DNA from 3 places in the Pseudooceanicola sp. NS-SX9 genome. Region 2 is predicted to be linked to each of the others. Evidence: riboswitches for the same ligand, from Rfam matches in the RefSeq annotation. Region 2 holds a riboswitch; each other region holds the start of a gene.
The links. A riboswitch is a leader RNA that binds a small molecule or an ion and turns the genes downstream of it on or off. The one in region 2 is predicted to bind thiamine pyrophosphate.
Positions count from the first base shown of each region.

Region 1: another riboswitch for thiamine pyrophosphate. It lies ahead of thiB (thiamine ABC transporter substrate binding subunit); the one in region 2 lies ahead of AC2ITM_RS14045 (YkoF family thiamine/hydroxymethylpyrimidine-binding protein).
Region 3: another riboswitch for thiamine pyrophosphate. It lies ahead of thiC (phosphomethylpyrimidine synthase ThiC); the one in region 2 lies ahead of AC2ITM_RS14045 (YkoF family thiamine/hydroxymethylpyrimidine-binding protein).

Region 1 is NZ_CM170818.1:253,067-263,321, forward strand. It holds gene AC2ITM_RS01195 (DMT family transporter) at 1-352, shown strand, start outside; gene AC2ITM_RS01200 (cytochrome c biogenesis CcdA family protein) at 386-1,099, shown strand; gene AC2ITM_RS01205 (thioredoxin family protein) at 1,113-1,535, shown strand; gene AC2ITM_RS01210 (hypothetical protein) at 1,554-1,820, opposite strand; gene AC2ITM_RS01215 (AEC family transporter) at 1,947-2,894, opposite strand; gene aroC (chorismate synthase) at 2,896-3,999, opposite strand; TPP riboswitch at 4,184-4,281, shown strand; gene thiB (thiamine ABC transporter substrate binding subunit) at 4,321-5,301, shown strand; gene AC2ITM_RS01230 (thiamine/thiamine pyrophosphate ABC transporter permease ThiP) at 5,277-6,815, shown strand; gene AC2ITM_RS01235 (thiamine ABC transporter ATP-binding protein) at 6,808-7,503, shown strand; gene AC2ITM_RS01240 (2-dehydro-3-deoxygalactonokinase) at 7,536-8,207, shown strand; gene deoC (deoxyribose-phosphate aldolase) at 8,295-9,299, shown strand; gene AC2ITM_RS01250 (aldehyde dehydrogenase family protein) at 9,343-10,255, shown strand, end outside.
Region 2 is NZ_CM170818.1:2,952,407-2,962,661, forward strand. It holds gene AC2ITM_RS14005 (S49 family peptidase) at 1-619, shown strand, start outside; gene AC2ITM_RS14010 (hypothetical protein) at 621-800, shown strand; gene AC2ITM_RS14015 (calcium/sodium antiporter) at 807-1,760, shown strand; gene AC2ITM_RS14020 (SDR family oxidoreductase) at 1,771-2,562, shown strand; gene uvrC (excinuclease ABC subunit UvrC) at 2,952-4,835, shown strand; gene AC2ITM_RS14030 (ABC transporter permease) at 5,001-5,762, opposite strand; gene AC2ITM_RS14035 (ABC transporter ATP-binding protein) at 5,759-6,688, opposite strand; gene AC2ITM_RS14040 (SRPBCC family protein) at 6,866-7,390, opposite strand; TPP riboswitch at 7,518-7,634, shown strand; gene AC2ITM_RS14045 (YkoF family thiamine/hydroxymethylpyrimidine-binding protein) at 7,626-8,234, shown strand; gene AC2ITM_RS14050 (ABC transporter permease) at 8,238-9,005, shown strand; gene AC2ITM_RS14055 (ABC transporter ATP-binding protein) at 9,002-9,733, shown strand; gene AC2ITM_RS14060 (ABC transporter substrate-binding protein) at 9,758-10,255, shown strand, end outside.
Region 3 is NZ_CM170818.1:2,339,795-2,350,049, forward strand. It holds gene AC2ITM_RS11155 (MarR family winged helix-turn-helix transcriptional regulator) at 92-580, shown strand; gene AC2ITM_RS11160 (porin) at 1,357-2,424, shown strand; gene AC2ITM_RS11165 (hypothetical protein) at 2,614-3,966, shown strand; gene AC2ITM_RS11170 (YoaK family protein) at 3,963-4,637, opposite strand; gene AC2ITM_RS11175 (LLM class flavin-dependent oxidoreductase) at 4,647-5,975, opposite strand; gene AC2ITM_RS11180 (dicarboxylate/amino acid:cation symporter) at 6,148-7,494, opposite strand; TPP riboswitch at 7,698-7,818, shown strand; gene thiC (phosphomethylpyrimidine synthase ThiC) at 7,940-9,724, shown strand; gene AC2ITM_RS11190 (FAD-dependent oxidoreductase) at 9,724-10,255, shown strand, end outside.

The DNA.
Region 1 (10,255 bases), 850 kb from region 2:
CCAGATGCTGGTGGGCTCGGCGGTGCTGGCGGTGGCCTCGGTCGCGATCGAGCCCTTCCACTTCACCCCCTCGCCCGGCTTCTTCCTGGCCTTCGCCTATACAGTGCTGGTGCCGGGGGTGGCGGCGACCTGGATCTGGTTCCTGCTGGTGGCGCGGATCGGCGCGGTGAAGGCCGCGACCTTCCACTTCCTGAACCCGTTCTTCGGCGTGCTGGTGGCGGCCCTGGTGCTGGGGGAACAGGTCAGCCGCATCGACATCCTGGGCGTCGCCATCGTGGCTGCCGGGATCCTGGCGGTGCAGCTGTCAAAGCAGCCGCCCCAGCCGCCCGTCGCGCAAGCAGACGTGGGGTGACAGGTCCCGGCCCGGTGGCGCATTCTGCCGGGCATGGAGATCGCCCTGGCCTATCTTGCGGGTCTGCTGACCCTGATCAACCCCTGCGTCCTGCCGGTGCTGCCGATGGTGCTGGGATCGGCGCTGCAGGCCAGCCCGCGCGGGCCTGCAGCGCTGGCGGCGGGGCTGGGGCTGTCGTTCGTGGCGCTGGGCCTGCTGCTGCCGACGCTGGGCTACGCGCTGGGCCTGACGGCGGACCGGCTGGCGCAGGGCGGCGCCGTTCTGATGATCCTTTTCGGGCTGATGCTGCTGTGGCCTGCAGGCGGGCGGGGCCTGGCGCGGCTGACGGCGGGGCTGTCGCAGGGGGCCGACCGGCGCATCAGCGGGCTGCGCGCCACGGGGGCCGCGGGCCAGTTCGCCGCCGGCCTGCTGCTGGGCGCCGTCTGGAGCCCCTGCATCGGGCCGACGCTGGGTGGCGCCATCGCGCTGGCGTCCTCGGGGCAGGATCCGGGGTGGGCGGCGGCGATCATGGCGGGCTATGCGGCGGGTATGGCGACGCTGATCCTGCTGCTGGCCCATGGTCTGCGCGGGCTGCTGGCGCGCCACCGGGCCACCGCCGCCCGGGTGGCGATTGTGGCACGCCCGCTTCTGGGGATGCTATTCGTCGCCCTGGGGCTGGCCATCCTGCTGCAACTGACCCACCTTGCCGAGGGATGGGCCCTGCGGCATCTGCCGCCCTGGCTCATGGACTTGTCCGTATCCCTCTAGGAGGTCTTGCCCCATGGACCGTCGCCTGTTTCTTGCTTCCGTGCCCGCGCTGATCGCGGCCTCGGCGCTTCCCCTGCGCGCCCAGAGCGGCGAGCTCGACTATACCCCCGGCATCATCCAGCAGCGGCTGGACCGGGGCGAAACGCTGCTGCTGGATTTCTATGCCCCCTGGTGCACGACCTGTGCCGCCCAGCAGCGGATCCTGGAAAAGCTGAAGGCGGAAAATCCCGCCTATGTGCAGGACATCACCTATATCCGCATCGACTGGGACACCTATGGCGAGGCGCAGTTCACCCGGCGGATGCGAATCCCGCGGCGCTCGACCCTGGTGTTGCTGAAAGGCAAGGACGAGCTGGGCCGGCTGGTCGCCGATACTCGCGAAGACAGCATCAAGGCGCTGCTCGATACGGCGGTGACCGCCGCATCGGCTGGCTGACGGTACTGGTGCCGCGACTCAGTTCAGGCGCATCTGCACCGGGATATGCACGGCGGCGGCTTCGACCGGCCCCGTGCCATCCGGCGGCAGGGCCCCGAACCACCCCGAGGCCAGGGCAAAGCTGCCCGCCGCCAGGGCAACGACACAAAGTGTGGAAATAAGCAGCCTGTCCATGTCCGGCCGCGTGGCATGTCCGGCGCTAACAGGTCGAATGCGAGGGATATTGGCCTGGGGCAGGGCGGTGACAGGCATGGCGGCAATCGCCGAAACGGGTCTGTGCATCATCAAAAATCTCCTCCGCGACAGGAGGTTACCCGGGACTCGGGCACCTTCGGCCGCTGTCTCGTCAATCCACGAAACAGGCTGCGGGGAAATCGTTAACAAATTGCAAATGCCGGGCGGCGGCTTTGGTTACAAAAGCAGCGTCATCAGCGCGGTCAGGGTGAAGAAGGCGCTCAGGGTGCAGATCATCACGGTCAGGGCGGCGGCGCCTTCATGGCCGGATCCCTGCGACAGCAGGGGGAAGACCCCGAAGACCGGCATCGCGGTCGACAGGATCAGCGCGGTGGCCATCTGTGGGCTGGCGGGGCCGGGCCAGCCCAGCAGTGCGAACAGGCTGATCAATCCGAAGGCAATGGCCGGATGCACCACCAGCTTGAACGCCGTGATCACCGAAGCCAGCCGGATGTTGCCGCGGATCGGCAGGCCGACCAGCGTGCCGCCCATGAAGAACAGCGCCAGCGGCGAGGCCGTGCGGGAAATCAGGTCGATCGGATGCTCGATCACCGGCGGCAGCGGCAGCCCCAGCACCGACCACAGCGCGCCCAGGATCAGCCCAAGGATCATCGGTCGCCTCAGCACCGACAGGACCAGCTGCAGGGCGCGTTTCCACACCGGCGCGCTGTCGCGCGGCCGCGCCGCCTCGACCAACATCAGCCCGATGGGGTTCAGCACGAAATTCTCGTTCAGCAGGCACATCGCCAGCACCGACGGGGCCTGATCGGGAAAGATCATCGACATCATCGGGAAGGCCAGGAAGGCCGAATTCGGCGTCGCCGACCCCAGCACCCCCACCGCGCGCCGCCCCGGCCCCAGTCCCCGCAGCCGCAGCAGGATCCAGATCAGTGCCTGGGTGCATAGGCCCGCGCAGACCAGCGTCAGCAGGAAACCCGGATCGACCAGCTGCCCGAAGGACTGGGTGGCGGTGGCATGGAACAGCAACAGCGGCAGCGCCAGCAGCATGACGAAATTGCCAAGCGCCGAAAGCTGGATCCTGTCGAAGACCTTCAGATACGTCAGCACATAGCCCAGGCCGACGATGGCGAAGATCGGGAAGGTGATCGACAGGATCGAGAGCATCTCAGCCGATCTTTCCGCCCGCATCCCCGATCTGGCCCCGGTGCAGCAGCAGGTGGTCCAGGATCACGCAGGCCATCATCGCCTCGGCGACCGGCACCGCGCGGATGCCGACGCAGGGGTCGTGGCGACCCTTGGTGATGATCTCGGTCGCCTGGCCGTCCTTGGTGATGGTCTGGCGGGTCTTCAGGATCGAGGACGTCGGCTTGACCGCGAAGCGCACGACGATCTCCTGACCGGTGGAAATCCCGCCCAGGATCCCCCCCGCATGGTTCGAGGAATAGACCGGCTGGCCGTCATTGCCGGGGAAGATCTCGTCGGCGTTTTCCTCGCCGGTCAGGCAGGCGGCATTCATGCCCTCGCCGATCTCGACGCCCTTGACGGCGTTGATCGACATCATCGCGGCGGCCAGATCGGTGTCCAGCTTGCCATAGATCGGCGCGCCCAGACCGGCAGGCACGCCCTTGGCGACCACCTCGACCACGGCGCCGACGGAATTGCCGGACTTGCGTAGATCGTCCAGGTAACCGGCCCAGCTCTCGGCTGCACCCGCATCGGGGCACCAGAAGGGGTTCTTTTCGATCTCGGCCGCATCAAAGGCGCTGCGGTCGATGCCATGCGGCCCGATCTGCGTCATGTAGCCCCGGATCTCGACCGAGGGCGCCAGCACCCCCAGCACCGCCCGCGCCAGCCCGCCCGCCGCGACCCGCGCCGCGGTTTCACGTGCCGAGGACCGCCCGCCACCGCGATAATCCCGGATGCCGTATTTCAGCCAGTAGGTGATGTCGGCATGGCCGGGGCGGAACTTTTCGGCAATGTCGCCGTAATCCTTCGACCGCTGGTCGGTGTTGCGGATCATCAGCTGCACCGGGGTGCCGGTGGTCTTGCCCTCGAAGGTGCCCGACAGGATCTCCACCTCGTCGGGCTCGCGCCGCTGGGTGGTGTATTTCGACTGGCCGGGCTTGCGGCGGTCCAGCCAGTACTGCAGCAGCTCGGGGTCCAGGTCCACGCCCGGCGGCACGCCATCCACCGTCGCGCCAAGCGCCGGCCCGTGGCTTTCGCCCCAGGTGGTGATACGGAAGAGATGACCGAAGGTATTCATGGACATGGGCGGACCTCCCCGGGGGCAACATTCACGTCCCGGTTACCCGATCCCCGCCCCTTGCGCAATTGCACAGCCGACCTCGACACCACGCCCCGCGCGCCCCTCTGCCCAGCCTTTCATCTTTCTCCAAATATGCCCGCCGGAGGCGCCCTCCACCTTGCGCAGCCCCCGCCCGCCCCCTACTGTCCGCCCCACCTCGGGGAGCCTTCGGGCTGAGATGCATACCGCGAACCCGTTGAACCTGATCCGGTTAGAACCGGCGGAGGGAAGGTCCGGCACCATGCCGCCATTCTGTCTCCGCCCGTCGCAAAAGGAAGTGATGCCATGTGGAAGCATCTCGTACTTGCCACGGGTTGCCTGCTGGCGAGCCAAGCCGCGGCCCAGACGCCCGTGCTCAACGTCTATACCTACGACAGCTTCAGCTCGGACTGGGGTCCGGGCCCGGCGATCGAAAAGGCCTTCGAGGCCCAGTGCGGCTGCGACGTGGTCTTCACCACCGCGGGCGACGGCGCGGCGCTCTTGTCCCGGCTGCGGCTGGAAGGCGCGCGCAGCAAGGCCGACGTGGTGGTGGGCCTTGATACGTCGCTGACCGCGCAGGCCAGGGGCACCGGCCTCTTCGCCCCCTCGGGCGTGACGGCCACCTACGACCTGCCCGTCACATGGGACGACGACACCTTCGTGCCCTTCGACTGGGGCTATTTCGCCTTCGTGGGCAATGCCGACGGTCCGAAACCGAAATCCTTCAAGGACCTCGCCGCCAGCAACGCCAAGATCGTGATCGAGGATCCCCGCAGCTCGACCCCCGGGCTGGGCCTTCTGCTGTGGATCAAGAAGGCCTATGGCGACCAGGCCCCCGAGATCTGGAAGGCGCTTGCCCACAACATCGTCACCGTCACCCCTGGCTGGTCCGAGGCCTATGGCATGTTCCTCAAGGGCGAGGCCGATCTGGTGCTCTCCTACACCACCTCGCCCGCCTATCACGTGATCGCGGAAAAGGACGACAGCAAGGTCGCTCTGCCCTTCGAGGAAGGCAACTACATGCAGGTCGAGGTCGCCGCGATGACCAGGACCGCCGCCCAGCCGAAGCTGGCGCAAGAGTTCCTTCAGTTCCTGGTGTCCGACAAGGTGCAGGCGCTGCTGCCGGAAACCAACTGGATGTACCCGGTGATCAAGCCCGCCCAGCCCCTGCCTGCGGCTTTCGACCAGATCGTGCCCGCCGACAAGGCCCTGCTGATGACCCCGCCCGAGGCCGAGGCCGCCCGCGCCCCCGCCCTTGAAGAATGGCGCACCGCCCTGTCGCGCTGAGGCAGGGCCTCGCGGGCAGTGCCGCAGGTCTGGTCCTGCTGGTGCTGTTCGCGCCCCTGGCCGCGATCCTGATCCGGGCGGGCGGTGGCAGCCTGCCGGGGCCCGCCGACTGGGCGGCGCTGCGCTTCACCCTGGTGCAGGCGGCGTTGTCCTCGGTTTGTTCCGTGGCGCTTGCCCTGCCGGTGGCGCGGGCCCTGGCGCGTCGGCGCTTTGCCGGGCGGCGCCTGTTCATCGCGCTGACGGGCGCGCCCTTCATCCTGCCGGTGATCGTCGCGGTCATGGGGTTGCTGGCGGTCTTCGGGGCACGTGGCCTGCTGAACACGGCGCTGGCGCATCTGGGGCTGGGCCCCTGGCGGATCTACGGGCTGCATGGGGTGGTGCTGGCGCATGTCTTCTTCAACATGCCGCTGGCGACGCGGATGCTCTTGCAGGGCTGGCAAGCGATCCCGGCGGAACGCTTTCGCCTGGCCGCCCAGCTGAACCTGCCGCCCGCCGCCACCTTCCGCCTGCTTGAGGTGCCGATGCTGCGCCAGGTGGTGCCGGGGGCGCTGGCGGCGATCTTTGCCATCTGCCTTGCCAGCTTTGCCGTGGCGCTGATCCTCGGCGGAGGCCCCCGCGCCACCACGGTGGAACTGGCGATCTTCCAGGCCTTCACCTTCGATTTCGACCTGGGCCGGGCGGCGGTGCTGGCCCTGTTGCAGACGGCGCTGGTGGCGGCTGCCGCGGTGCTGGCGCTGCTGGTGACGCGCACGGACGGCAGCGGCGCGGGTCTGGGCCGCAGCCTGCCGCGCCTGGATGCTCCCATAGGCTGGCGGCGCGGCGCGGATGCGCTGGTGCTGATCCTGTCGGGGGCCTTCCTGCTGGGGCCGATGCTGGCGCTGGTGGCGGCAGGCCTGCCGGGGATGGCGCAACTGCCGGGAACGCTCTGGGCGGCGGCGCTGAATTCCATCGTCGTGGCGCTGGGATCGGCGGCGCTGACCTGCGGGCTGTGCCTGGCGCTGGCGGCGGGCATGTCGCGGACCATCCAGGGCATCGGCCTTCTGCCACTGGCGCTGTCGCCGCTGGTGCTGGGCACCGGCTGGTTCCTGATCTTGAACCCGGTGATCGCGCCGGTGCGGCTGGCGCTGCCGATGGTGCTGCTGGTCAACACGCTGATGGCCACGCCCTTCTGCCTGCGCATCCTGGCCCCCGCCTATGCCCGTGCCGAAAGCGACCATGGCCGTCTGGCCGACCAGCTGGGCCTGCGGGGCACAGCCCGCCTGCGCTGGCTGATCCTGCCGCGCCTGCGCCCGGCGCTGGGCTTTTGCGCGGGCCTTGCGGCGGCGCTGTCGATGGGCGATCTGGGGGTCATCACCCTGTTCGGATCCCCCGACCGGGAAACCCTGCCGCTGCTGATGTACCGCCTGATGGGCGCCTACCGGACCGAGGCCGCCTCGGCCGTGGGGCTGATCCTGCTGGCGCTCAGCTTCGGCCTGTTCTGGCTGTTCGACCAGGGAGGCGGCCGCGATGCTTGAGCTGAAGGCCCTGAAGATCCGTCAGGACGATTTCCGCCTGTCGGCCGATTTCACCGTCCCCTCCGGTGCCCGGGTGGCGCTGCTGGGGCCTTCGGGGGCGGGCAAGTCGACGTTGCTGAACGCCATCGCGGGCTTTCTGGCCCCCGAGGCCGGGTCGATCCGCTGGCAGGGGCAGGCGCTGGACGGGCTGGCCCCGGGCGCGCGCCCGCTGGCGATGCTGTTTCAGGACGGCAACCTCTTTCCGCATCTCGACGTGGCGCGCAACGTGGCCCTCGGGATCAGTGCCGCGCGGCGGCTGACCCCCGACATGCGCGCCCGGGTCGAGGCCGCGCTGGCCCGTGTCGGGCTGGCGGGGATGGGGGCGCGAAAACCGGCGCAGCTGTCGGGCGGCCAGCAAAGCCGCGCGGCGCTGGCCCGGATCCTGGTGCAGGACCGGCCCCTGCTGCTGCTGGATGAACCCTTTGCCGCCCTTGGCCCCGCCCTGCGGGCCGAGATGCTGGATCTGGTGGCGGGGCTGGTCGCGGAAACCGGGGCGACGCTGCTGATGGTCAGCCATGCCCCCGAGGACGCCCGCCGCATCGCCGACCGCATCGTCCTGGTGGCCGATGGCGTGGCGCAGGCCCCGGCCCCGGCGCAGGCGCTGCTGGACAACCCGCCCGAGGCGCTGCGGCGCTACCTGGGCGATTGACCGGCAGCCCTCCCGGGCCTATCCCAGTGGCCATGACATGGCAGGGCTTTGAAATCGACACCGACCGGACCTGGGGTCCCGAAGGCAGCACGGCCCGCGCCGCCCTGCCGCCGGACCAGTGCCTGCTGGTGGGCGAGCCGACCGTGCCCGGCGACGGCCTGCCCGGCACCCTGCTGCCCGAGGCCCTGCCCGGCAACCATCAGGGCCGCCATCTGCCGCCGCTGGGCGGGCTATCGGCGCAGTGCCGGCTGCGGCTGCTGGGGTTCCAGACGCTGAACCCGCACTGGGACGGGCTGGCGCTGGTCGTGAAGGCCGAGCGCACCCATTGGGCGACGCTTTCGGCCGGAGAGGTCATTCACCTGCAGACCAGCGCCACCGGAGAGGTCGCGCGCGCCATGGGCTGTGCCGAGGCGGCGGCCGAAGGTCTGGACGAGGCGCTCAGCGATGCCGATCGGCTGCCCTTTGCGCTGGCGCAGCACCGCGACCCGGGCGCGCGCCTGGGCCTGCTGATCGGCGCCGAGATGGCCGCCGCGAAATCCCTCTGGCTGGGGCAGCAGGCCGTGCTGATCGGGCAGGGGCCTCTGGCGCGGGCCTATCTGGACGCGCTGCAGGGCCTTTACGTGCCGGTCACCGAGACCCGCGAAGAGATTTTGGTGCGCGAGGGCTTCCGCGCCCTTGCCCGCACGTTCCTGTCCCAGGACTGAGACCGCGCAAGACTTGCGCGGCGCCTGCGCTTCTGGAACAGTTGCGCCTTAGATCCTGATCGGATCGTCAGGTTTTCAGGAGGGGCCATGGGCAGTGACAAAGTGACCGGGAATGCGGGCCTGAGGGATCTGGCGCTGGTTCCGCAACATGAGCCGCGCAACCCCGGCATGGCGCTGGATCTGGACTGGGTGGCGGGCGCGCGGGCGAACCGCTCGGCGATCGAACGCCGCACCGCCAGCCTGCCGGGGCGCCGCAGCCTGAAGAAGGACCATCAGGCGGCGTGGCTGTGCCGGGCGATCAGCTGCATCGACCTGACGACGCTGGCGGGCGACGACACCGAAGGGCGCGTGCGGCGCCTTTGTGCCAAGGCGCGCCAGCCGGTGCGGGCGGATCTGCTGGAGGCGCTTGGGATGGAGGGGCTGACCACCGGCGCCGTCTGCGTCTACCACGACATGGTGGAGACGGCCGTGCAGGCGCTGCGGGGCTCGGGCATTCCGGTGGCGGCGGTGTCGACCGGGTTCCCGGCGGGGCTGTCGCCCTTCCCCCTGCGGCTGGCCGAGATCGGTGAAAGCGTGCAGGCGGGGGCGGCCGAGATCGACATCGTGATTTCCCGCCGCCACGTGCTGAGTGGCAACTGGCGGGCGCTCTATGACGAAATGCGGGCGTTCCGGGCGGCCTGCGGCGCGGCCCATGTGAAGGCGATCCTGGCGACCGGAGAGCTGGGCACGCTGCAGAATGTCGCCAAGGCGTCGCTGGTGTGCATGATGGCGGGGGCGGATTTCATCAAGACCTCGACCGGCAAGGAAAGTGTCAACGCGACCCTGCCCGTGAGCCTGGTGATGATCCGGGCGATCCGCGATTACCATGAACGCACCGGTGTGCGGGTGGGCTACAAGCCCGCCGGCGGGATTTCCAAGGCGAAGGACGCGCTGGTTTACCTGAGCCTGATCAAGGAAGAGCTGGGGGACCGCTGGCTGCGGCCCGATCTGTTCCGTTTCGGTGCCTCGTCCCTGCTGGGGGATATCGAGCGGCAGCTGGAGCATCATGTGACGGGCGCCTATTCGGCCGGCTGGCGTCACGCCGCTGGCTGATCGGGCGAATGCATATTTATGGAAAGATGAAACGGGGGCGGGGATGCGCGTGAAAGAGATCTTCGAGAGCATGGAATACGGTCCCGCGCCCGAGGCGGCGGGCGAGGCGCTGGCCTGGATCGCGGGGTTTGGCGGGCGGTTCGGCTGTTTCGTGGATGGGGCCTTTCAGGTGCCGGGAGAGGTGTTTGAGACCCGCAATCCGGCGACGGGGGCGGTGCTGGCGGAGGTGACGCAGGCCACTGCGGAGGATGTGGAGCGGGCGGTGGCCGCCGCGCGGGGGGCGCAGGGCAAGTGGCAGGCCTTGGGCGGCAAGGGCCGGGCGCGGGTGCTTTATGCCATTGCGCGGCTCTGCCAGAAGAATGCGCGCCTGATGGCGGTGCTGGAGACGCTGGATTGCGGCAAGCCCATCCGCGAGGCGCGTGATGTCGACCTGCCGCTGGTGGCGCGGCATTTCTACTACCACGCCGGGATGGCGCAGCTGTTCGAGGAAGAGATGCCGGGGCGCGAGGCCATCGGGGTCTGTGGCCAGGTGATCCCGTGGAATTTCCCGCTGCTGATGCTGGCCTGGAAGGTGGCGCCTGCGCTGGCGGCGGGCAATACGGTGGTGCTGAAGCCTGCGGAATGGACGCCGCTGACGGCGCTGCTGTTTGCCGACATTTGCCGTCAGGCCGGGGTGCCGAAGGGGGTGCTGAACATCGTCACCGGCGACGGTGCGGTGGGCGAGCGCCTGGTGGTCCACGAGGGCGTGGACAAGGTGGCCTTTACCGGCTCGACCGGGGTGGGACGCCGGATCCGCCGCCTGACCGCCGGGCAGGGCAAGGCCCTGACGCTGGAGCTGGGCGGCAAGTCGCCCTTCATCGTCTTCGAGGATGCCGATCTGGATTCGGCGGTCGAGGGGCTGGTCGATGCGATCTGGTTCAACGGCGGGCAGGTCTGCTGTGCCGGATCCCGCCTGC
Region 2 (10,255 bases):
GGGATCCCCGGTGCAAAGTTCGCTGATCGCGGCGCGGATCCGGCGGCTGGCCGAGGAGCGCAAGGTGCCGGTCTATGCCTTCGTCGAGGATGTCGCGGCCTCGGGCGGCTACTGGCTGGCCTGCGCCGCCGACCGGATCCTGGCCGACGAGAGCTCGATCGTGGGCTCGATCGGGGTGATCTCGGCCGGGTTCGGCGCCTCGGACTTCCTGGCCCGCCACGGCGTCGAGCGCCGCGTCTATACCGCCGGGCGCTCGAAAAGCATGCTGGACCCGTTCCGCCCCGAGAAGGAAGAGGATGTCGCGCGGCTGAAGGTGCACCTTGAGGACATCCATCAGGCCTTCATCGCCCATGTGAAGCGCCGCCGCGGCGAGCGCCTGACCGACGGCGCCGATCTGTTCACCGGAGAGATCTTCCTGGGGCCGCGCGCCGTCGAGGCCGGCCTGATCGACGGCATCGGCCATCTGGTCCCCGAGATGCAGGCCCGCTTCGGCGCCAAGGTCCGCTTCCGCGACTACGGGCGCAAGCGCGGCCTGCTGAGCCGGCTGACCGCGAAGGCCCTCGACGACGGGATCGCCGCCATCGAGGAACGGGCCGCCTACGCCCGTTTTGGCCTCTGACGTGGTCCTGAAGATCGTCCTGCTGTTCCTGGTGTTCATGGGGGTGCTGGCCATGTTCGGCAAGCTGCACCTGCTGGGCATCGGCAATGGCCGCCGGGGCCGCAAGCCCGCCAAATGCCCTTCCTGCGGGCGCTACCTGATCGGCACCGGCCCCTGCCCCTGCCGCACCAAGAAGGATTAAGCCCCGATGATGCCCTGGATCTTCTGCGGGATCGGCCTGGTCCTGCTGGTGGTGGCCGGCGACCTGCTGGTGCGCGGCGCCAGCCAGCTGAGCCTGCGTCTGGGCGTGCCCGCCCTGCTGGTCAGCCTGACCGTCGTGGCCTTCGGCACCTCGGCGCCCGAGCTGATCGTCTCGCTTGAGGCGGTGGGCAAGGGCCAGGCGGCACTGGCGCTTGGCAACGTGGTCGGATCGAACATCGCCAACGTGCTGCTGGTGCTGGGGCTGCCCGCGATGCTGGCGGCGCTGAACACCAGCGCCCATGACACGCGCAAGTCCTACTGGGTGATGCTGGGCGCCACCGCGCTGACCATCGCGCTGGCCTTCCGCGGCACCTTCGACCTGTGGTCCGGGCTGATCATGCTGGCCGTGCTGGCGCTGGTGCTGATCGACCAGGCGCGCGAGGCCCTGGCCCATCGCCGCGACGGCCACGCCTCCCCCGACCCCGAACTGGAAGAGCTGACCGAAGGCGGCCCGCAGCCGATGTGGAAGATCGCGATCTGCCTGGTGCTGGGGCTGGTCGGGCTGCCGGTGGGGGCGAACCTGCTGGTCGATGGCGCCTCGGACATCGCCCGCACCTTCGGCATCAGCGAGGCCGTCATCGGGCTGACGCTGGTCGCCATCGGCACCTCGCTGCCGGAACTGGCCACCACGGTGATGGCGGCGCTGCGCCGGCAGGCGGATGTGGCACTTGGCAACGTGATCGGCTCGAATATGTTCAACCTGCTGGCGATCCTCGGCATCACCTCGGTCTTCGGCAAGGTCGCGGTGGATCCGGCCTTCCTGCGGTTCGACCTGTGGGTGATGGCGGCCTCGGCGCTGTTGCTGGTTCCCTTCGTGCTGATGAAAAAGGATATTTCCCGCCTCTGGGGGGCTGTGCTGACGGCGCTCTACGTGCTCTATGCCGGTATCATTCTGACCTAGGAGGATCCTGATGACCCAGACCCCCCGCAAGGCGCTGGTCACCGGTGGCGCGAAACGTCTGGGCCGGGCGATGGCCCTGGCCCTGGCCGAGGACGGCCACGACCTGGCCATCCACTACAACGGCTCGGCCGCGGCGGCGGAAGAGGTCGCGGAGCAGATCCGCGCCATGGGCCGCCAGGCCGTCACCCTGCAGGCCGACCTGACCCAGGAGGCCGAGGTCGCCACCCTGGTGCCGCGCGCCGCAGAGGCGCTCGGCGGGCCGCTGACCTGCCTGGTCAACAATGCCTCGGCCTTCGAATACGACAATATCGACAGCATGAGCCGCGCCAGCTGGGACCTGCACATGGAGGCCAACCTGCGCGCGCCCGTGCTGCTGACCCAGATGTTCGGTGCCCAGGCCCCGGCGCCGCTGATCGACGCCATGGACGAACCCCGTGCCCAGGCGCTGGTGATCCAGCTGCTGGACCAGCGGGTGCGCAAGCTGACGCCCGAATTCACCAGCTACACGATCTCGAAGATGGCGCTGTGGGCCTTCACCCAGACGGCGGCGCGCGCGCTGGCGCCGAAGGTGCGGGTCAATGCCATCGGCCCCGGCCCCACCCTGCAGGGCGCCCGCCAAAGCCCCCGCCATTTCAAGGACCAGCGCATCAACACCGTGCTGGAGCGCGGTTCGAACCCCGAGGACATCGTGGGGGCGCTGCGCTACTTCCTGGGCGCCCATGGCGTCACCGGGCAGCTTCTGTGCACCGACGGTGGCCAGCACCTGGCCTGGAAAACCCCGGACGTGCTGGGGGTCGAATAACCCGCGCGGGCGAATCGGACAGGGCCGCGGCAGCACCGCGGCCCTTCGCCTTTCGTGGCACCGCAGCTACCGTAGGGGCGCCCGGAAAGACGCAGCGGAAGGAGTCCTAGGGGAAGTTTTACACCTGTCATCTGGCTGTTTCATGGATGTTACCAAAACTCTAACGATTCCAGTGTTTTGCCATCCGTATAACTTTTTTCCGTTCGCTTTCAACGGCTTAAAAAAGTGCCTAAAATTAGGGCATGTCAAGGAAAGGGCCATGAAACAACGGTTTTTTCACGATGTCAAAATGGTATCCCCACAGTTATCCACACAGACCGGGGAAACCTTTGCCCTTGCCGCCACCGGATACATTTTGCAGCCACAGCAGAGAATCGAGACCCCACCCCATGGCTGACATGCAAGACGCGACCCCGCCCTCCGACACACCGCTGACCGGCCACCGGCTGATCCAGTCCTACCTGGCGCTGCTGGACGGCTCTCCGGGAGTGTACCGGATGCTGGATGGCGACAGCCGGGTCCTCTACGTCGGCAAGGCGCGCAACCTGAAGGCCCGGGTGTCGAACTATGCGCGGCCCTCGGGGCATTCGCACCGCATCGCGCGGATGATCTCGGAAACCCGGTCGATGATGTTCCTGACCACCAGGACCGAGACCGAGGCCCTGCTGCTGGAACAGAACCTGATCAAGCAGCTGAAACCAAAGTTCAACGTGCTGCTGCGCGACGACAAGAGCTTTCCCGAGATCGTCGTCGCCAAGGACCATGCCTTTCCGCAGATCCGCAAGCACCGCGGCGCCCGGAAGGCCAAGGGCGCCTATTACGGCCCCTTCGCCAGCGCCGGGGCGGTGAACCGGACGCTGAACCAGCTGCAGAAGGTCTTCCTGCTGCGCAATTGCTCGGATGCGATGTTCACCGGGCGCACGCGCCCCTGCCTGCTCTTCCAGATCAAGCGCTGCTCGGCGCCCTGCGTGGGCCATATCTCGGAAGCCGATTACGCCGCCTCGGTGGCGGATGCGGAACGCTTCCTGCAGGGCCGGTCGACCGATGTGCAGGAAAAGCTGGCCGAAGAGATGCAGAAGGCCTCGGACGAGATGGAGTTCGAGCGCGCCGCCGCCCTGCGCGACCGGATCCGCGCGCTGACCCAGGTGCAGACCGCCCAGGGCATCAACCCCCGCGCCACCGCCGAGGCCGATGTCGTGGCGCTGCACCTCGAAGGGGGGCAGGCCTGCGTGCAGGTCTTCTTCATCCGCGCGCATCAGAACTGGGGCAACCAGGATTTCTATCCCCGCACCGGCCCCGATGTCGACGAGGCCGAGGTCCTGGAGGCCTTCCTGGGCCAATTCTACGACGGCAAGGAGCCACCCCGCCAGATCCTGCTGTCGCACCCGATCGAGAACGCCGACCTGATGGAACAGGCCCTGTCGGAAAAGGCCGGCCGCAAGGTCGCCCTGCTGGTTCCCCTGAAGGGCGAGAAGGCCGAGCTGATCGCGGGTGCGGCCCGCAACGCCAAGGAAAGCCTTGGCCGCAAGATGTCGGAAAGCGCCACCCAGGCGAAACTGCTGCAGGGCGTGGCCGATGCCTTCGGCCTCGACGCCCCCCCGCAACGGATCGAGGTCTACGACAACTCGCATATCCAGGGCACCGATGCGGTGGGCGGGATGATCGTGGCGGGCCCCGAGGGCTTCCTGAAATCGCAGTACCGCAAGTTCAACATCCGCGGCGAGGACCTGGTGCCGGGCGATGACTTCGGCATGATGAAAGAGGTCCTGACCCGCCGCCTGAAACGCCTGCAAAAAGAAGACCCCGAGCGTGAAAAGGGCCTCTGGCCGGACCTGCTGCTGATCGACGGCGGCGCGGGCCAGGTCTCGGCCGTGCAGGAGATCCTCGACGAGATGGGCGTGCCGGACCTGCCGATGGTGGGCGTCGCCAAGGGCATCGACCGCGACCACGGCAAGGAGGAATTCCACAAGCCCGGCAAGCCGCCCTTCGCGCTGCGCATGAACGACCCGGTGCTCTACTTCATCCAGCGGATGCGCGACGAGGCCCACCGCTTCGCCATCGGCACCCACCGGGCCAAGCGCGCGAAATCCAACATGGCCAACCCGCTCGACGACATCCCCGGCGTCGGCGCCACCCGCAAGCGCGCGCTGCTGCAGCACTTCGGCTCGGCCAAGGCCGTCAGCCGCGCCAACCTCGCGGATCTGAAGGCGGTCGAGGGCATCTCGGACAGCATGGCCGAAACCATCTACGACCACTTCCACGCCCAGGGCTGAACCCGCGCGCCTGCCCGCAGCCGCCCGACATGCATATTTGTGGAAAGATGAAACCGAAAGGGCGCGCCCGGATCCCCCGGCCGCGCCCTGCCCTCATTTTCTTGTTCCGAAATACCTCGGGGGAGGCCGCCGCAGGCGGACGGGGGCAGCGCCCCCTGCCCGGTCTCAGTCCCGCAGGCGCCAGCCGGTCTGGAAGATCCGCCAGATGACCGCGATGCAGATGCACAGGAAGACGAAGACCGCGAACAGCGAAATCCCCACCGGCACGTCCGAGGTCTCGAAGAAGGCCCAGCGGAAGCCCGAGATCAGGTAGAGCACCGGGTTGAACAGCGTCACCTTCTGCCAGAACTCCGGCAGCATCGAGGTCGAGTAGAACGAGCCCCCAAGGAACACCAGCGGCGTCACCACCAGCAGCGGCACCAGCTGCAGCTGCTCGAAATTCTTCGCCCAGATGCCGATGATGAACCCCAAAAGCGCGAACGACAGGCAGGTCAGCAGCAGGAAGGCCACCATGGCCAGCGGATGCGCTATGGTGATGTGCACGAAAAGCGAGGCCGTCCCCAGGATCACCAGCCCGATGAACAGGGCCTTGGTCGCCGCCGCCCCCACGAAGCCCAGAAGCACCTCCAGGAAGTTCACCGGGGCCGAGAGGATCTCGAAGAAGGTGCCGGTGAATTTCGGGAAATAGATGCCGAAGCTCGCGTTCGAGATCGACTGCATGATCACCGACAGCATGACCAGCCCCGGCACGATGAAGGCGCCGTAGGGCACACCTTCGACCTGGTCGATGCGCGAGCCGATGGCGGCGCCGAAGACCACGAAGTAGAGCGAGGTCGAGATGACGGGCGAGACGAAGCTTTGCAGGATGGTGCGGAAGAACCGCGACATCTCGTTCATGTAGATCGCCTTGATGGCCAGCAGGTTCATGCCTTGCCCTCCGACACCAGGTCCACGAAGATCTCTTCCAGCGAGCTTTGCGAGGTCGAGATGTCCTTCAGAACGATGCCCGCCTCCTGGATGGCGCGCATCAGACCGGCGATGCCGGTGCGCTCGGCGCGGGTGTCGTAGCTGTAGGTCAGCGACAGCCCGTCGGGCGCCAGGCTCAGGTCCCAGTCGGTCAGCGCAGCGGGGATCGCGGCCAGACGCTCGCGCAGCTCGATCGTCAGCGCCTTGCGGCCGAAACGGCGCATCAGGTCGGCGGTGGGCTCGACCATCAGGATCTCGCCCTTGCGGATCACCGCGACGCGGTCGGCCATGGCCTCGGCCTCTTCGATGTAGTGGGTCGTCAGGATGATCGTGACGCCCTCTTTCTTCAGCTGGGCCACCGCATCCCACATGTCCTTGCGCAGCGCCACGTCGACGCCCGCAGTGGGTTCATCCAGGAACAGCACCCGCGGTTCATGCGCCAGCGCCTTGGCGATCAGCACCCGCCGCTTCATGCCGCCCGACAGCTCGCGCACCCGGTTGCGGCGCTTGTCGTAGAGCGAGAAGCGCTTCAGCAGGCCATCGACCAGCGCCGTATCGCGCGGCTTGCCGAACAGCCCACGCGAGAAATGCAAGTTCATCCCCACGTAAGAGAAGGGTTCAAGGTTGATCTCCTGCGGGACCAGGCCGATCAGGTCGCGGGCGCGGCGGTAGTCGGTGCGGATGTCGTGCCCCGCCACCGTCGCCGTCCCCGATGTGGGCCGGGTGATGCCGCAGAGGGTCGAGATCAGCGTCGTCTTGCCGGCGCCGTTCGGCCCCAGCAGCGCGAGGATCTCGCCTTCCTCAATGTCCAGATTGATGCCCTTGAGGGCCTCGAAGCCGCCCTCGTAGGTCTTGCGCAGGTCTTTCACCTGGAGGATCGGTGCCATCGGCTCTCCCCTGAGGATAATTCGGAAAACGCGCCACACGGGCAGGCGGCGCCGGTCAGACACCGGACATATGCCAGAATGGCCCGGGGGGAACTGTGGGATTTCACACAACGGCGCCGTCTGCCCTGCGGGCGGGGCAATGGACAGGCCTGCGCAACGGCGGCAGACAGGGGCGGATCAGCCGCGCAGGCGCTTCAGCCAGCCCCTGCGTTCGGGTGGATCGGTATCGCCGCCGGGCGGGTCTTCGGGGGTGTCCTCGGGCGGGTCCTCAAGGCCCTCCTGCAGGCGGGCAAAGAATTGGTCCGCCATCTTTTTCGCGAAACCGTCGATGATCCGGCTGCCCAGCTGCGCCAGCTTGCCGCCGACGCGGGCCTCGACCTCGTAGAAGATCTGCGTGCCCTCGGCGTGATCCTCCAGCCGCACCTTCGCCGATCCCTTGGCAAAGCCCGCAGCCCCTCCCTTGCCTTCGCCGCTCAGCGTCAGCGCCGTGTCCGGCTGCAGGTCCGACACCGTGACGCCCCCCTTGAACGTCGCCTTCACCGGGCCGACCTTCTGCACGACGGTCGCTTCGAACCCGTCCTGCGGGGTGCCGGTGACCTCCTCGGCGCCCGGAACGCAGTCCTTCAGGACCTCGGGCGACAGCAGGGCGGCGAAGACCGTGGCGCGATCGGCGCGGATGATCCGGCTGTCGCTCATCTCCATGGCGAGTCCTTTCCTGTTGATACCCGCAGGCTAGTGCAGCCCTGCCCGTCCGCCAAGCACCGCGTGCAAAGGCTGCCCCGCGACACCTGCCGCCCCTTGCGCAGGGCCCCGAACCGTGATCTGAACGCGCCATCCACAGGGGGGTCCCGCAATTGCCGGGGCTGAGATGCGGGGCGTCAGGCCCCCGGACCCTCAGAAGCTGATCTGGGTCATGCCAGCGGAGCAAGGAGGAACCATGTTCACAGGCGCGCAAATTTCCCTCTACCCGATGACCGGGGCCTTCGTGCCCGTCATCCTGGATGCGATCCGGGCGCTCGATCCCTGGAAGGATCGCCTGCGGATCCAGACTGACGACATTTCCACCCTGATCGTCGGCCCGCCCGAGGTGCTGTTCCCGGCGCTGCGCGATCTTTACGTGCGCGCTGCCGCCACCCGCGAACATGTCGTGCTGCATGCCACCCTGTCGCGCGGCTGCCCGGGCGAACCCGACGATCCGATGTGCGTGACCGGTGCGCTGGCCAATCCCGACGAACCCGTGGCGCAGCGCATCACCGACGCGCTGGCGGCCGTCGCAGGCACCCCCCTGACCGGCGAGGCCGCGGCCGCGCAGATGTCGCTTTACGTGATGGGCCAGGGCGACCACATGGCCGAGATCTACGGCTGCATCGACTTCATCAAGGCCAGCGGCGTCTTCGAGAAATCGAAGAACTTCTGCACCAAGCTGCGGGGCGACGCGGGCCCGGTCTTTGCCACCATCGCCGAGGCCTTCTGCCGCTTCGGCCCGCCCGAAGGCCATGTCACCGTCGATCTGACGGTGTCCGCGAACAGCCCCTCGAAGGTCTGAGCCATGCCCCCCCTGTCCTTCCGCCGCAAGGCGGGGCGGGCGCTTCCGGCGCTCGTGGCCGTCTGCGCGATCGTGATCGCCTGGGAGGCCTATGCCGACCTGTCGGGCGTGTCCTCCAGCCTGTTGCCGGCGCCCTCGCGGGTGGTGACGCAGGGTTGGGGCGCGCGCATGGTGCTGCTGGCCAACGCGGGCCCGACGCTGGTGGCGACGCTGGCGGGTTTTGCCGTGTCGCTGCTGACCGCCTTCGCCTTTTCCGTGGCCATCGACTTTGTCCCGGTGCTGCGGCGCGCGCTGTTCCCGGTCTTCGTGATCAGCCAGACCCTGCCGCTGGTGGCCATCGCGCCGCTGATCGTGCTGTGGTTCGGCTTTGGCCTGATGCCCAAGATCCTGCTGGTGGCGCTGGTGACGTTCTTCCCGATGCTGGTGGCCCTGGTCGATGGCTATGACAGCACCGAGGACGACCTGCAGCGCCTGCTGCGCAGCATGGGTGCGCGCCCCTTGGGCGTCTTCCTGCGCGCCCGCCTGCCCTCGGCGCTGCCGTTCTTCTTTGCCGGGCTGCGGATTTCCATCACCTATGCGGTGGTGGCGGCGATCTTTGCCGAATATGCGGGCGCGGCGAAGGGGCTGGGGATCTTCATCCTGAACGCCAAGAACAATTTCCGCCCCGATCTGGTGCTGGCGGCGGTGGCGGTCAGTTCCGCCCTGACGCTGGTGCTGTTCGCGCTGGCCGCCCTGCTGCAGCGGGTCTCGATGCCCTGGAGGCGCGCATGACCGCCCTCAGCCTGCAGGGCCTGGCCCTGACCCGCGGCACGACGCGCGTGCTTGATGACATCACCTTCGACGTGCGGCCGGGGGAATTCACCTCGATCATCGGGCCGTCGGGGGCGGGGAAATCGACGATCTTCGAGCTGCTGCTGGGCAATCTGCCCCCCGATGCCGGCCGGATCGAGATGCCCAAGCCCCCCCGCGACACCTTCGCCTACATGCCGCAGCGCGATGCGCTGATGCCCTGGCGGCGGATCATCGACAACGTGGGCCTGGGGCTGCAGGTGCAGGGCATGTCGCGCAGCAAAGCCCGCGCCGCAGTGGCGCCGCTCATGCCGCGCTTTGGCCTGCAGGGGTTCGAACGGCACTGGCCCGCGCAATTGTCGGGGGGGATGCGGCAGCGCGCGGCGCTGGCGCGCACCATCGTGCAAAACCGCCCCGTGCTGCTGCTGGACGAACCTTTCGGCGCCCTGGATGCGCTGACCCGCACCGAGATGCAGCGCTGGCTGGAAACCCGCTGGGCCGAGGAACGCTGGACCGCGATCCTGATCACCCACGACATCCGAGAGGCGATCTGCCTGTCGGACCGCATCCATGTCCTGTCGCCCCGCCCCGCCCGCATCGTCGAAACCTTCGACGTCGACCTGCCGCGTCCCCGCCTGGGCCGCGCCCTGCCCCCCGAGGCCCACGCCCTGGAAGCCCGCATCACCGCCGTCCTGACCGGCACCGCCTGATCCCTGCCCCCCGAGGAGCCCCTGATGACACGTCCCCTTCGTACCCTGATGGCTGCGGGTCTTGCCGCGCTGATCGCTACCGCCGCCCCCGCCCAGACCACGGCCGAAACCCAGACCACCGTGAAGATGGCGCTGGACTGGACGCCCAACACCAACCACATCGGCCTCTACGTCGCCGAGGCCAAGGGCTATTACAAAGATGCGGGGCTGGACGTGCAGATCCTGCCCTATACCGATACCTCGGCCTCGACGCTGGTCGCGAACGGGGTGGCACAGTTCGGCATCCTCAGCTCGGTCGGGTTCTTCACCCAACGCGCCGCGGGCGTCATGCTGCAACCCGCCTATGCCGTCGTCCAGCACGAGACCGGCCGCGTCGTCTTTGACGGCACGCGCGAGGACATCTCGCGCCCCGCGGATCTGGACGGCAAGACCTACGGCGGCTTCGGCAGCGCCTGGGAAGACGCGCTGGTGCGCACCATCATCAAGTCCGACGGCGGCAAGGGCGATTTCAAGACCGTGACG
Region 3 (10,255 bases), 610 kb from region 2:
GCACCCCTTCCCGGGCGCCGCGGCATTGCCGCCCCCGCCGTTCCAAGCTACCGTCCCCGCCGATCGACGCGGCGCGAGACGGAGAAGAGCGATGTGGGAAAAAAGCCCGACCCTGGTCAGCGAGGCCTCGGAGTTCACCGATATGCTGGGTTCGCTTTGGCGATTCGCGACGCTGACCTCGCGGTCGCGCGCGCAACTGCCGGTGCTGGCGCCCAGCCAGGCGCGGGCCCTGCAACTGATCATCGCCAGCGCCGAGGTCACCCCCGCGGCGCTGGCCGAACAGATGGACATGTCCCGCCCCCTGGTCAGCGAAGTGGTTCGCAAGCTTGAGGAAAACGGACTGATCGAAAGGCGCCGCTCGACCTCGGACCGGCGCTCGATCATCGTCACGCCGACGGAACGCGGCACCTATGTGCAGCAGCATTTCCGGCTGGGACTGGTCGATGCGATGGCCGAGGCCTTCGCCGAAATGCCCCATGGCGAGGTGCGCCGCATCATGGAGGCAATGCCCTCTCTGGCCGTTCTTGAGGCGCGCCTGTCGCAGATCGCCGAACGTGAACGCGCACAGCCCACCCCCTGACAGGCGCCCACCGCACTCGCCCCAAAGGGGCAGGACCGATCTGCGACAGACCACCAGATCCCCCCGGAAACAGGGGGATTTTTCATTGTGCGTCGGACTTTGGTGCAGATCCGTTTCCATGAGGATGCAAGTGTTCCGTGCAAAAAACTGTTGACGGGCGCCGCACCTGCTTCATACAGAAAGGCAGGTACTGACTGGTACCGTTAATCAGATCGCGCCATCCTGCAAGTCCTGTTTTGGAGCGGAACCGCAGCTTTTCCCGACACGCATCCCAGCGAACCGGCCCCTGTCCGGCGCGCCGGGCGGGGCTTGCCCGGGCCGTCCTGCAGGAGGCGCTGCGGGGCCGTTTCCCTTGAGGAGGGGGAGCGGCACTGCCCAGAGGATCCGTGGCGCAACCACGGTCAGAGCGCGCCGTCGCGGCGCGAGGGAGGACCAGATGACAAGACCCCGTAAGAGCCGCCGGAAACGACGAGGCGGCGCCGGTCGCCGCCGCATGGATGCCGCGTCCCGGCCCTGACGGCCGCGCACCGGCCCGCTGTTCCACGCCCCGCCCCCATTGAACCGGCCGTCCCGTTGCGGGCGCGGCCCGGGGGGGGGGCTGTGCCGTGCCCCGGCCACGGCCGCGCGCAGTCCCTTGGGGCTGCCCGGCCCGGCCGCTTGCCGCCGCTGACCCCAGGCGGCGTTTTCCAGCCCCACCCCTTTTCGGGGGGCCGTCCCCGGTGCCGCGGCACCGGACGATGCCCCCTGCCCTGACATCAGCAAAAGAGACCCACCCCATGTACCTGCGTACCGTTTCGGCCCTTGCCCTGCTGGCACTGGCCTGGCTTCCTGCGGCCGCCCGCGCCGACGTCACGATCAAGAGCGACGCCTACCTGGGCTATTCCAGCGTCGCCGACACCGGCCCCACCGGCGCCTTCGGGGTGCTGACGACGACGCTCGACGCCAGCCGCGTGCTGGACAACGGCGTCAGGCTGTTCGGCAGCTTCCGGCTGCGGATGCGCAGCGACCGGGACGAGATCGGCCAGCGCGACAATGATCTGGTCGATGGCAAGGTCGGCATCGACATGGGCAGCTACGGCACGCTCAGCTATACGACCTTCAACGATTACAACACGTTTCCCTGGGCCGACGGGATCTGGATGCGGCGCGGCTCGATCGCGGTGATACCGACCATGGGCCCGGCCTTCCGCGGCGTCGGCAATGACCAGACGATCAATGGCATCGACTACGACGAAGAGAGCTACTTTCAGTATATCAACACCGTCGGGCCGCTCGACATCGAGCTGAACGCGGATCCCGACCTGAATTACGGCCCCTACAGCGGCAACGGCTATGCGCCCGATGCACCCACCTGGTCCAGCAAGCTGACGCTGCATATGGGGCCCGCGCATGTGAAGCTGCTGAACAACAACCTGGGCGACTACGCGCTGGAACTGGGCACCAAGCTGCCCGTCGAGGGCTGGCAGGTCGCCATCAGCCGCAGCACCAACACCGACAATGCCTCGAAGAACTTCGATGACATCACCGTGGAATACCACCCCTCCGGGCCGGGGCTGCTGCGCAGCGTCTGGGCGAATTACGCCGTGCCGGACGAGGGCGACACGAAAAGCTGGCTGGTCAGTGCCGCCTTCGGCCGCGAGGACTGGCAGGTCGGGCTGGCGGTCGACCAGGACTTTGACAAGGCCGTGTCGGTGCGTCGCAAGCTGTCGAAGAAGGCGACGCTGTTCCTGGGCTGGGACAGCGGCTTTGGCACCGGCGACGGCAACTGGTACATGACCGATCCGGGCGGCAATGCCCCGGCCCGCGGCCAGGCCTGGGAGCTGGGCGTGGATTACACCTTCTGATCCCTAGCGCGCGATCTGCCCCGCGCCCGACCGGCGCGGGGCAGATCGCGGTCCCGGCAAAGTGACCCGAGTTCGGCCCCGGGCGCAATTGACGGCTGCGCCGCGCACCCAACTTATGGTACCAAACAGTCCCGCCCCTTTGACCCCGCCCCACTTTGACCCCGCCCCACTTTGACACGGACCCGACGCATGACAGACCCCGCCCCTCGCCCCGACCGCCGCAGTTTCCTCGGGATGGCAAGCGCCGCACTGATGCTTGGGGCGACGCGCGCGCAGGCGGCCGAAGACGCCACGCACCTGACCCTGCTTGCAGGGCGGGCCGACGTGGTCTTCGACACCCTGCCGGTGGGCGATTTCGGCGCCCAGAACGATCCGCTGCAGGTGCGGGTGCTGATGCTGGACGACGGGCACCGCAAGGCGGCGCTGGTCAGCGTCGATCTGACCTCGATCGGGGCGCCGCTGGTGGCGACCTTTGCGCAGAAGGCGGCCGCGATCCTGGGTTGCGCCGCCGATCAGGTCAATGTCGGCGCCGGCCACAGTTTTGCCACGCCGCATGTCTTTGCCAAGGGCGCGGCGCCGGCCGACACGGATCCCGCCGACAACGACCGGCTGCGCGCCGCCTACGAAACCGCCCTGGAAGCCGCCGCCACCCGGGCCGCCGCCGCGCCGGTACGGGTGCGCATGGGGATCGGCACCGGGACCTCTCACATGGCGATCAGCCGGGACCGCAAGTATCCGCAGGGCTGGTGGCTGGGGTCCGACCCCGAGGGCTTTGCCGACACCGTCGTCACCGTGCTGCGCTTTGACCGCGCCGATGGCACGCCCGCCGCGATCCTGGCGAATTACGCGATGCAGCCCTCGGTGATGGATGGGGCCAGGGACGACCAGGGGCAGCTTTTGCTGTCGGGCGATCTGACCGCCGCCTTCACCCGCGAAATCGCGGCGCAATATGGCAATGACACGCTGGGGCTGTTCCTGCCGGGCGCCGGCGGCGATCAGGCGCCCTATCTGAAGATCACCCGCAACGGTGTCGATGCCGACGGCAAGGCCACGCTGACCAGCGCCGGCCCCGAGGCCACCGTCCTTCTGGACCTGCTGTCGCTGCGGCTGGTGCAATCGGCGACCGAGGCCGCGATGCAGCAGGCCGATGCGCCGCGGCTGGCGATCAGCGACGGCAGCGTCAGCGTGCCCTCGTATGATCATCCCCATGGCCGTCCCGAAGGTCCCGTGGCCTCGGTCGAGTATACCCAAGGGGCGGCCGTCGGGATCCCCTACCGGCTGCTGGCGATCGGCCCGGCGGTGCTGGTGCTGACCGCCCCCGAGCTTTCGGCCAGTCTGGGCGTCGCGCTGCGCGCGGCCTCGCCCTATGCGGCGACGATGGTGGTGACGATGGTCGGCAATGCCGCGAAATACCTGCCCGATCAAAGCGCCTATGATCGCTTCACCTACGAGGCCCGCAGCTCTGGCTATGCCCCCGGCGCGGGCGAGGCCTTTGTCGCCGCCGTCACCCAGGCGCTGAAGGACCTGCACGCCCGCGGTTAGGGCGCGTGCCGGGCCTGCCGCAGCGCCGGCAGGGCGATCCCCAGAAGCACCAGCGCGGCGGCCAGGAAGATGCCGCCGCCCAGCAGCCCGTAGCCCAGCGCCCCCAGCACGCCGCCCGCCAGAAAGGCCACGAGCGTGCCCAGATGCAGCAGCAGCCGGGCCCGCAGCACCGCATCCGCCCGCCCCGCCGCCAGCCCCGCCAGCGCGATGCCGATATCGGTTGCCACGCCCGACAGGTGGGTCGTGCGCACCCGCCCGTCCGAAATCCGCGTGGTGGCGGCATTCTGCACCCCCATGGCAATGCTCAGCCCCGAAAGCGTCGCCAGCGGCGCATGAAGCCCCGCCAGCGCCGCGATCAGCAGCGCCTCCAGCAGGATCGAATAGGCATGGATGCCGCGGATCCGCCGCGCCGTGCCAATCCCGATCAGCAGCGACGACAGGAAGGCGCCGCCGACGAAGGACAGCAGCAGCAGCCCCGCCACCGCCGCCAGCCCGATCCGACCCTGCACCAGATGCTCGCTCAGCAACGAGACATTCCCGGTCATGTTGGCCGAGAAATACCCCAGATCCCGGAACCCCGCCGCATTCACCGCCCCCGCCACCGCCGCCAGCAGCATCGCCAGCCGCAGATCGACCGCAGTGCTGCGCTCGGGGCCAAGGTGGATCAGCATGGCGCCCCCTCAGCCCGCGAAACGGTTGGCGGGGGGCATCAGGCCAAGGTTCTCGCGCAGGGTGGTGCCTTCGTATTCGGTGCGGAACAGGCCGCGGCGCTGCAGTTCGGGCACGACCTCGGTGGTGAAGCGGCGCAGATCGGCGGGGAAGACGTTGCTCATGACGCTGAAGCCGTCGGTGCCGTAGCTTTCAAAGCGTTCCTGCATGGCATCGGCGATATCGCTTGCCGTGCCCATCACCTGGTAATGGCCGACATTGCCGACGATCTTGCGCGCCAGCTGGCGGATCGACAGGCCCTCGCGCCGGGCCATGGCGACCAGCAGGTCCTGACGGCTTTTCTCGCGGTTGGTTTCGGGCAGGTCGGGCAGCGGGCCGTCCAGATCGCAATCCGACAGATCGACGCCCAGCCAGCCCTCCAGCCGGTCCATCGCCAGATCGGTGGGGATCAGGTCCTGCAGGGCGGCATAGCGGTCCTCGGCCTCCATCCGGGTGGCGCCGACCACCGGCAGGATCCCCGACATCACCTTCAGCGACGCGGGATCGCGGCCAAAGGCGGCCATCCGGCCCTTGACGTCCTTGTAGAAGGCCTGCGCGGCCTCGTTGGTGTCATGGGCGGAAAAGATCGCCTCGGCGGTGCGGGCCGCCAGCTGCATCCCCGGCACCGAGGCCCCCGCCTGAACCAGCACCGGCCGCCCCTGAGGCGAGCGCGGCACGTTGAGCGGCCCGCGCACCCGGAAATGCGCGCCCTTGTGGTCCAGCAGATGCACCTTGCCGGGATCGAGGTAACGCCCGCCCGCGCGGTCATCCAGAAAGGCGTCGTCCTCCAGCGTGTCCCAAAGGCCGGTCACCACATCGACGAATTCCTCGGCCCTGGCATAGCGGTCGGCATGCAGCGCCTGTGCATCGAGGCCATAGTTCATCCCCGCGAAGGGATCCGAGGATGTCACCATGTTCCACCCCGCCCGCCCCTGCGACAGCCGGTCAAGCGAGGCATAGAGGCGGGCGACGTTGTAGGGCTCGTTGAAGCTGGTCGAGGCGGTGGCGATCAGCCCGATGTTGCGGGTCACCATCGACAGCGCCGACAGCAGGGTGATCGGCTCGAACGGGCGGATGCCGTTATGGGCGGCGATGGCCGACAGATGCGGCTTGTTGAAGGGCATGGCGGGCACATCCGCCAGGAAAACCGCATCCATCTTGGCGGCCTCGGCCAGCTGCACCAGTTCCAGATAGTGCGCGACCTCGAACCCGGATGAGGCCTGCGGATCCCGCCAGGCGGCGGGATGCATCCCGGTGAAGGTCAGGAAGGCGTTCAGCTTGATCTGGTCGGGGCGGCGCATCGGAGGGCTCGGGCATTGAGGAGGTTACCCGCACCCTAGGAGCGTGACGCCCCCCGGACAAGGACCAGGGGACTGCAGGCCGCCCCTTCCCGCGGGACAGCCTGCCGCGACTGCCCGGCGCGGTGGCAGGGGCCGTCACGGCCCGGGGGAAGGCCCCATTGGTCCCGGGACCTCAGTGCGGGCGGGCGGCCTGGGCCAGATGGGCCTCGGCCTCGGGGTCGATCCCCAGACTGTCGGCGTCAAGCCCCGCCATCGGATCGGCATAGACCGCCATGTCCAGCTGCCCCTCGCTTTTCGCCACGATGGTCGAGACCACCGCATCCCCCGAGATGTTCACCGCCGTGCGGATCATGTCCATCAGCCGGTCGACCCCCAGGATCAGCGCGATCCCCTCGATCGGCAGGCCGACCTGGTTCAGCACCATGGTCAGCATGACCAGCCCCACCCCCGGCACGCCCGCCGTCCCGATCGAGGCCAGCACCGCCATGACGATCACCGTCAGATAGCCGCTGACGCCCAGATCGATGCCATAGACATTGGCCAGAAAGACCGTGGCGACGCCCTGCATGATCGCGGTGCCGTCCATGTTGATCGTCGCACCGAAGGGCACGGTGAACGAGGCCACGCCATTGCTGACCCCGATCCGTTCGGTGACGCAGCGCAGGGTGACGGGGATCGTGGCGTTCGACGAGGCGGTCGAGAAGGCAAAGACCTGCGCCGGGCGCATCTTGCGCAGGAACACCGCCGGGCTGAGGCCCGACAGCCCCTTCAGGAACAGCATCAGCGTCCCGAAGAGATGCAGCAGCAGCGCCCCCACCAGCACCAGCACATAGGTCAGCACCGGCAGGAACAGCCCGATGCCCTGTTCGGTGAAAGTCTTGGTGATCAGGCAGAAGACGCCGATGGGCGCAAAGGCCATGACGATCTGCACCACCTTCATCATCAGCTCGTTCAGGTATTCGCAGGCCTCGACGAAGGGTTTCGAACGGTCCCCCAGCATCAGTGCCGCCACCCCCAGGATGATGGTGTAGAAGATGATCTGCAGCATCTCGCCATTGGCGAAGGCCGCCACCGGGTTCCTCGGCACGATGGCCGCGAACGTGTCCCAGACCGAGGGCGCGGCCTTGCCCGCGACCCCCGCCGTCTCGACGCCCGACATCTCGAAGCCGCGGCCCGGCCCGACGATCAGCGCGATGACGATGGCAACCGCGATCGCCGTGGCGGTGGTCAGCAGGTACAGCACAAAGGACTTGCCCCCCACGCGCCCCAGCACCCGCACATCGCCGATCCCCGCCACCCCGCAGATCAGCGAGAAGAACACCAGCGGCACCACCAGCATCGACAGCGCATTGACGAACATCTTGCCCACCATGGCGAACAGCCCGCCGATGATGGTCTGGTTGACAAAGCCGATCTGCAGCTGGTTCAGGATCACCCCCAGCACCAGCCCCGCCCCCATGCCGATCATCACCTGTGTCGTCAGCGACATGCGGTCCGCTTTTCCGGAAAGTTCTGCCATGCTCATCCTCCTGATCCGGGCTGTGCGACGGGTGGCGCCCCGGCCGCCCCAAAAGTGACTTAGCGTCAATCCTGCGCAGGTCACGGGCCCGTGTCTTCCGGTTTCGCCCGAAATGCCTGCCCCCTGCCGCGATTCCGGGCCGGGGTGCCGCCGGTTTCGGCACCCCGGCCCGCTTGACAGCCGCCCTGCCCCCGCCGATAACACCCCCACGTCAGGGGAGTCCCGCCTAGGGGACTGAGAGGCTGACAGGGGGAAACCCCGGTGACGCGACCCTTTGAACCTGACCCAGTTGATGCTGGCGTAGGAAGACCGAAGGGCATTTCCGCATTCTCTGTGAACCAGGGGCGGTCCTTTCGGGCCGCAAGGGCCCAGTCGCGCAGGCACCGGGTCCCCATGGCCCCTTTCTGCCAATAGTCTCAATCGGGTCTCTGAAAAGGAGACCGATATGAAAGACACCGTTCCCGCCATCACCACCGGCGGCCTGCCCGCCTCGCGCAAGGTCTATGTCGAAGGCGGCAGCCACCAGATCCGCGTGCCCATGCGCGAGATCGCCGTGACCGGCGAGGCGCCACTGACCGTCTACGACGCCTCGGGGCCCTATACCGATCCCGCCGCCGCCATCGACATCGCCCGGGGCCTGCCGCAGGTCCGCGGCGGCTGGCTGCAGGCGCAGGGCCATGTCGAGGCCTACACGGGCCGCACCGTCACCGAGGCCGACAACGGCTTTGCCACCGGCGCCCGGCTGACCCCCGCCTTCCCCGAGGCCCGCACCGTGCTGCGCGCAACCGAGGGCCGCGCCGTCACCCAGCTGGCCTATGCCCGCGCCGGCATCATCACCCCCGAGATGGAATTCGTCGCCATCCGCGAGAACGAGGGCCGCGCCGCCTCGGCCGGCCCCCGCGACGGCGAGGCCTTCGGCGCCGACCTGCCCGATCTGGTCACCCCCGAATTCGTCCGCCGCGAGATCGCCGAAGGCCGCGCCATCATCCCCGCCAACATCAACCACCGGGAGCTTGAGCCGATGATCATCGGCCGCAACTTCAAGGTGAAGATCAACGCCAATATCGGCAATTCGGCCGTGACCTCCAGCATGGAGGAAGAGGTCGAAAAGATGGTCTGGGCGATCCGCTGGGGCGCCGACACGGTGATGGACCTCTCGACGGGTCGCAACATCCACAACATCCGCGACTGGATCATCCGCAACGCCCCCGTGCCGATCGGCACGGTGCCGCTTTACCAGGCGCTGGAAAAGGTCGGCGGCGTGGCCGAGGACCTGACCTGGGAGGTCTTCCGCGACACGCTGATCGAACAGGCCGAACAGGGGGTGGACTATTTCACCATCCACGCCGGGCTGCGCCTGCACATGATCCCGATGACCGCCCGGCGCGTCACCGGCATCGTCTCGCGCGGGGGGTCGATCATGGCGAAATGGTGCCTGCACCACCACCGCGAAAGCTTCCTCTACGAGCATTTCGAGGAGATCTGCGAGATCTGCCGCCGCTACGACGTCAGCTTCTCGCTGGGGGACGGGCTGCGCCCCGGCTCCATCGCCGATGCCAATGACGAGGCCCAGTTCGCCGAGCTGCGCACCCTGGGCGAACTGACGCAGATCGCCTGGGCAAGGGACTGCCAGGTGATGATCGAGGGCCCCGGCCATGTGCCGATGCACAAGATCAAGGCCAACATGGACGAGCAGTTGAAACACTGCCACGAGGCGCCCTTCTATACGCTCGGCCCGCTCACCACCGACATCGCGCCGGGCTATGACCACATCACCAGCGCCATCGGCGCGGCGATGATCGGCTGGTTCGGCACCGCGATGCTGTGCTACGTGACGCCCAAGGAACACCTTGGCCTGCCAGACCGCGACGACGTTAAAACGGGCGTTATAACGTACAAGCTGGCCGCCCATGCCGCCGATCTGGCCAAGGGGCATCCGGGCGCGCAGCGCCGCGACGACGCCCTGTCGCGCGCGCGGTTCGAATTCCGCTGGGAAGACCAGTTCAACCTTGGCCTCGACCCCGACACCGCCCGCGAAATGCATGACGAGACCATGCCCGCCGAGGCCCACAAGGTCGCGCATTTCTGCTCCATGTGCGGGCCCAAGTTCTGCTCGATGCGGATCAGCCACGACATCCGCGCCGAGGCCGCCAAGCAGCAGGGCCTGCAGGAGATGGCCGGCAAGTTCCGCGAGGCAGGGGAACTCTATATCCCGGCCGGGGCGGAATGATGCATTCGGTGCTGGGATCGGGGGTGGCTGCGCTCTGCGCGGCCACGGCCCTGACCGATGCGGGGCTGGCGGTCGAACTGATCGCCCCCGAAGACGCGCCGCCCCCCGCCTCGCGGCTGGCGGGGGGGATGCTGGCGCCCTATTGCGAGGGCGAGGCCGCCCCCGAGGTCATCGTCACCCGCGGCCAGGCCGCGATCGACTGGTGGGAGGCCCATGTGCCGGGCGTCATCCGGCGCGGCACGCTGGTCGTGGCGCCGCCCCGCGATGCGGTGGAACTGGACCGCTTTGCCCGTGCCACCCGTGGCCATGCCCCGGCCGATCCCGGCGTGCTGGAACCCGACCTGCAGGGCCGCTTTGCCCGCGGCCTCTTCTTTGCAACCGAGGCGCATCTGACCCCGCGCCGCGCGCTGGCCGCGCTACGCGACGGGCTGGCCGCACGCGGCGTGGCGATCCGCGACGGCGGCGCCCCCCGGGGCCGCATCATCGATTGTCGCGGCCTGGGCGCCCCCCTTCCCGGCCTTCGCGCCGTGC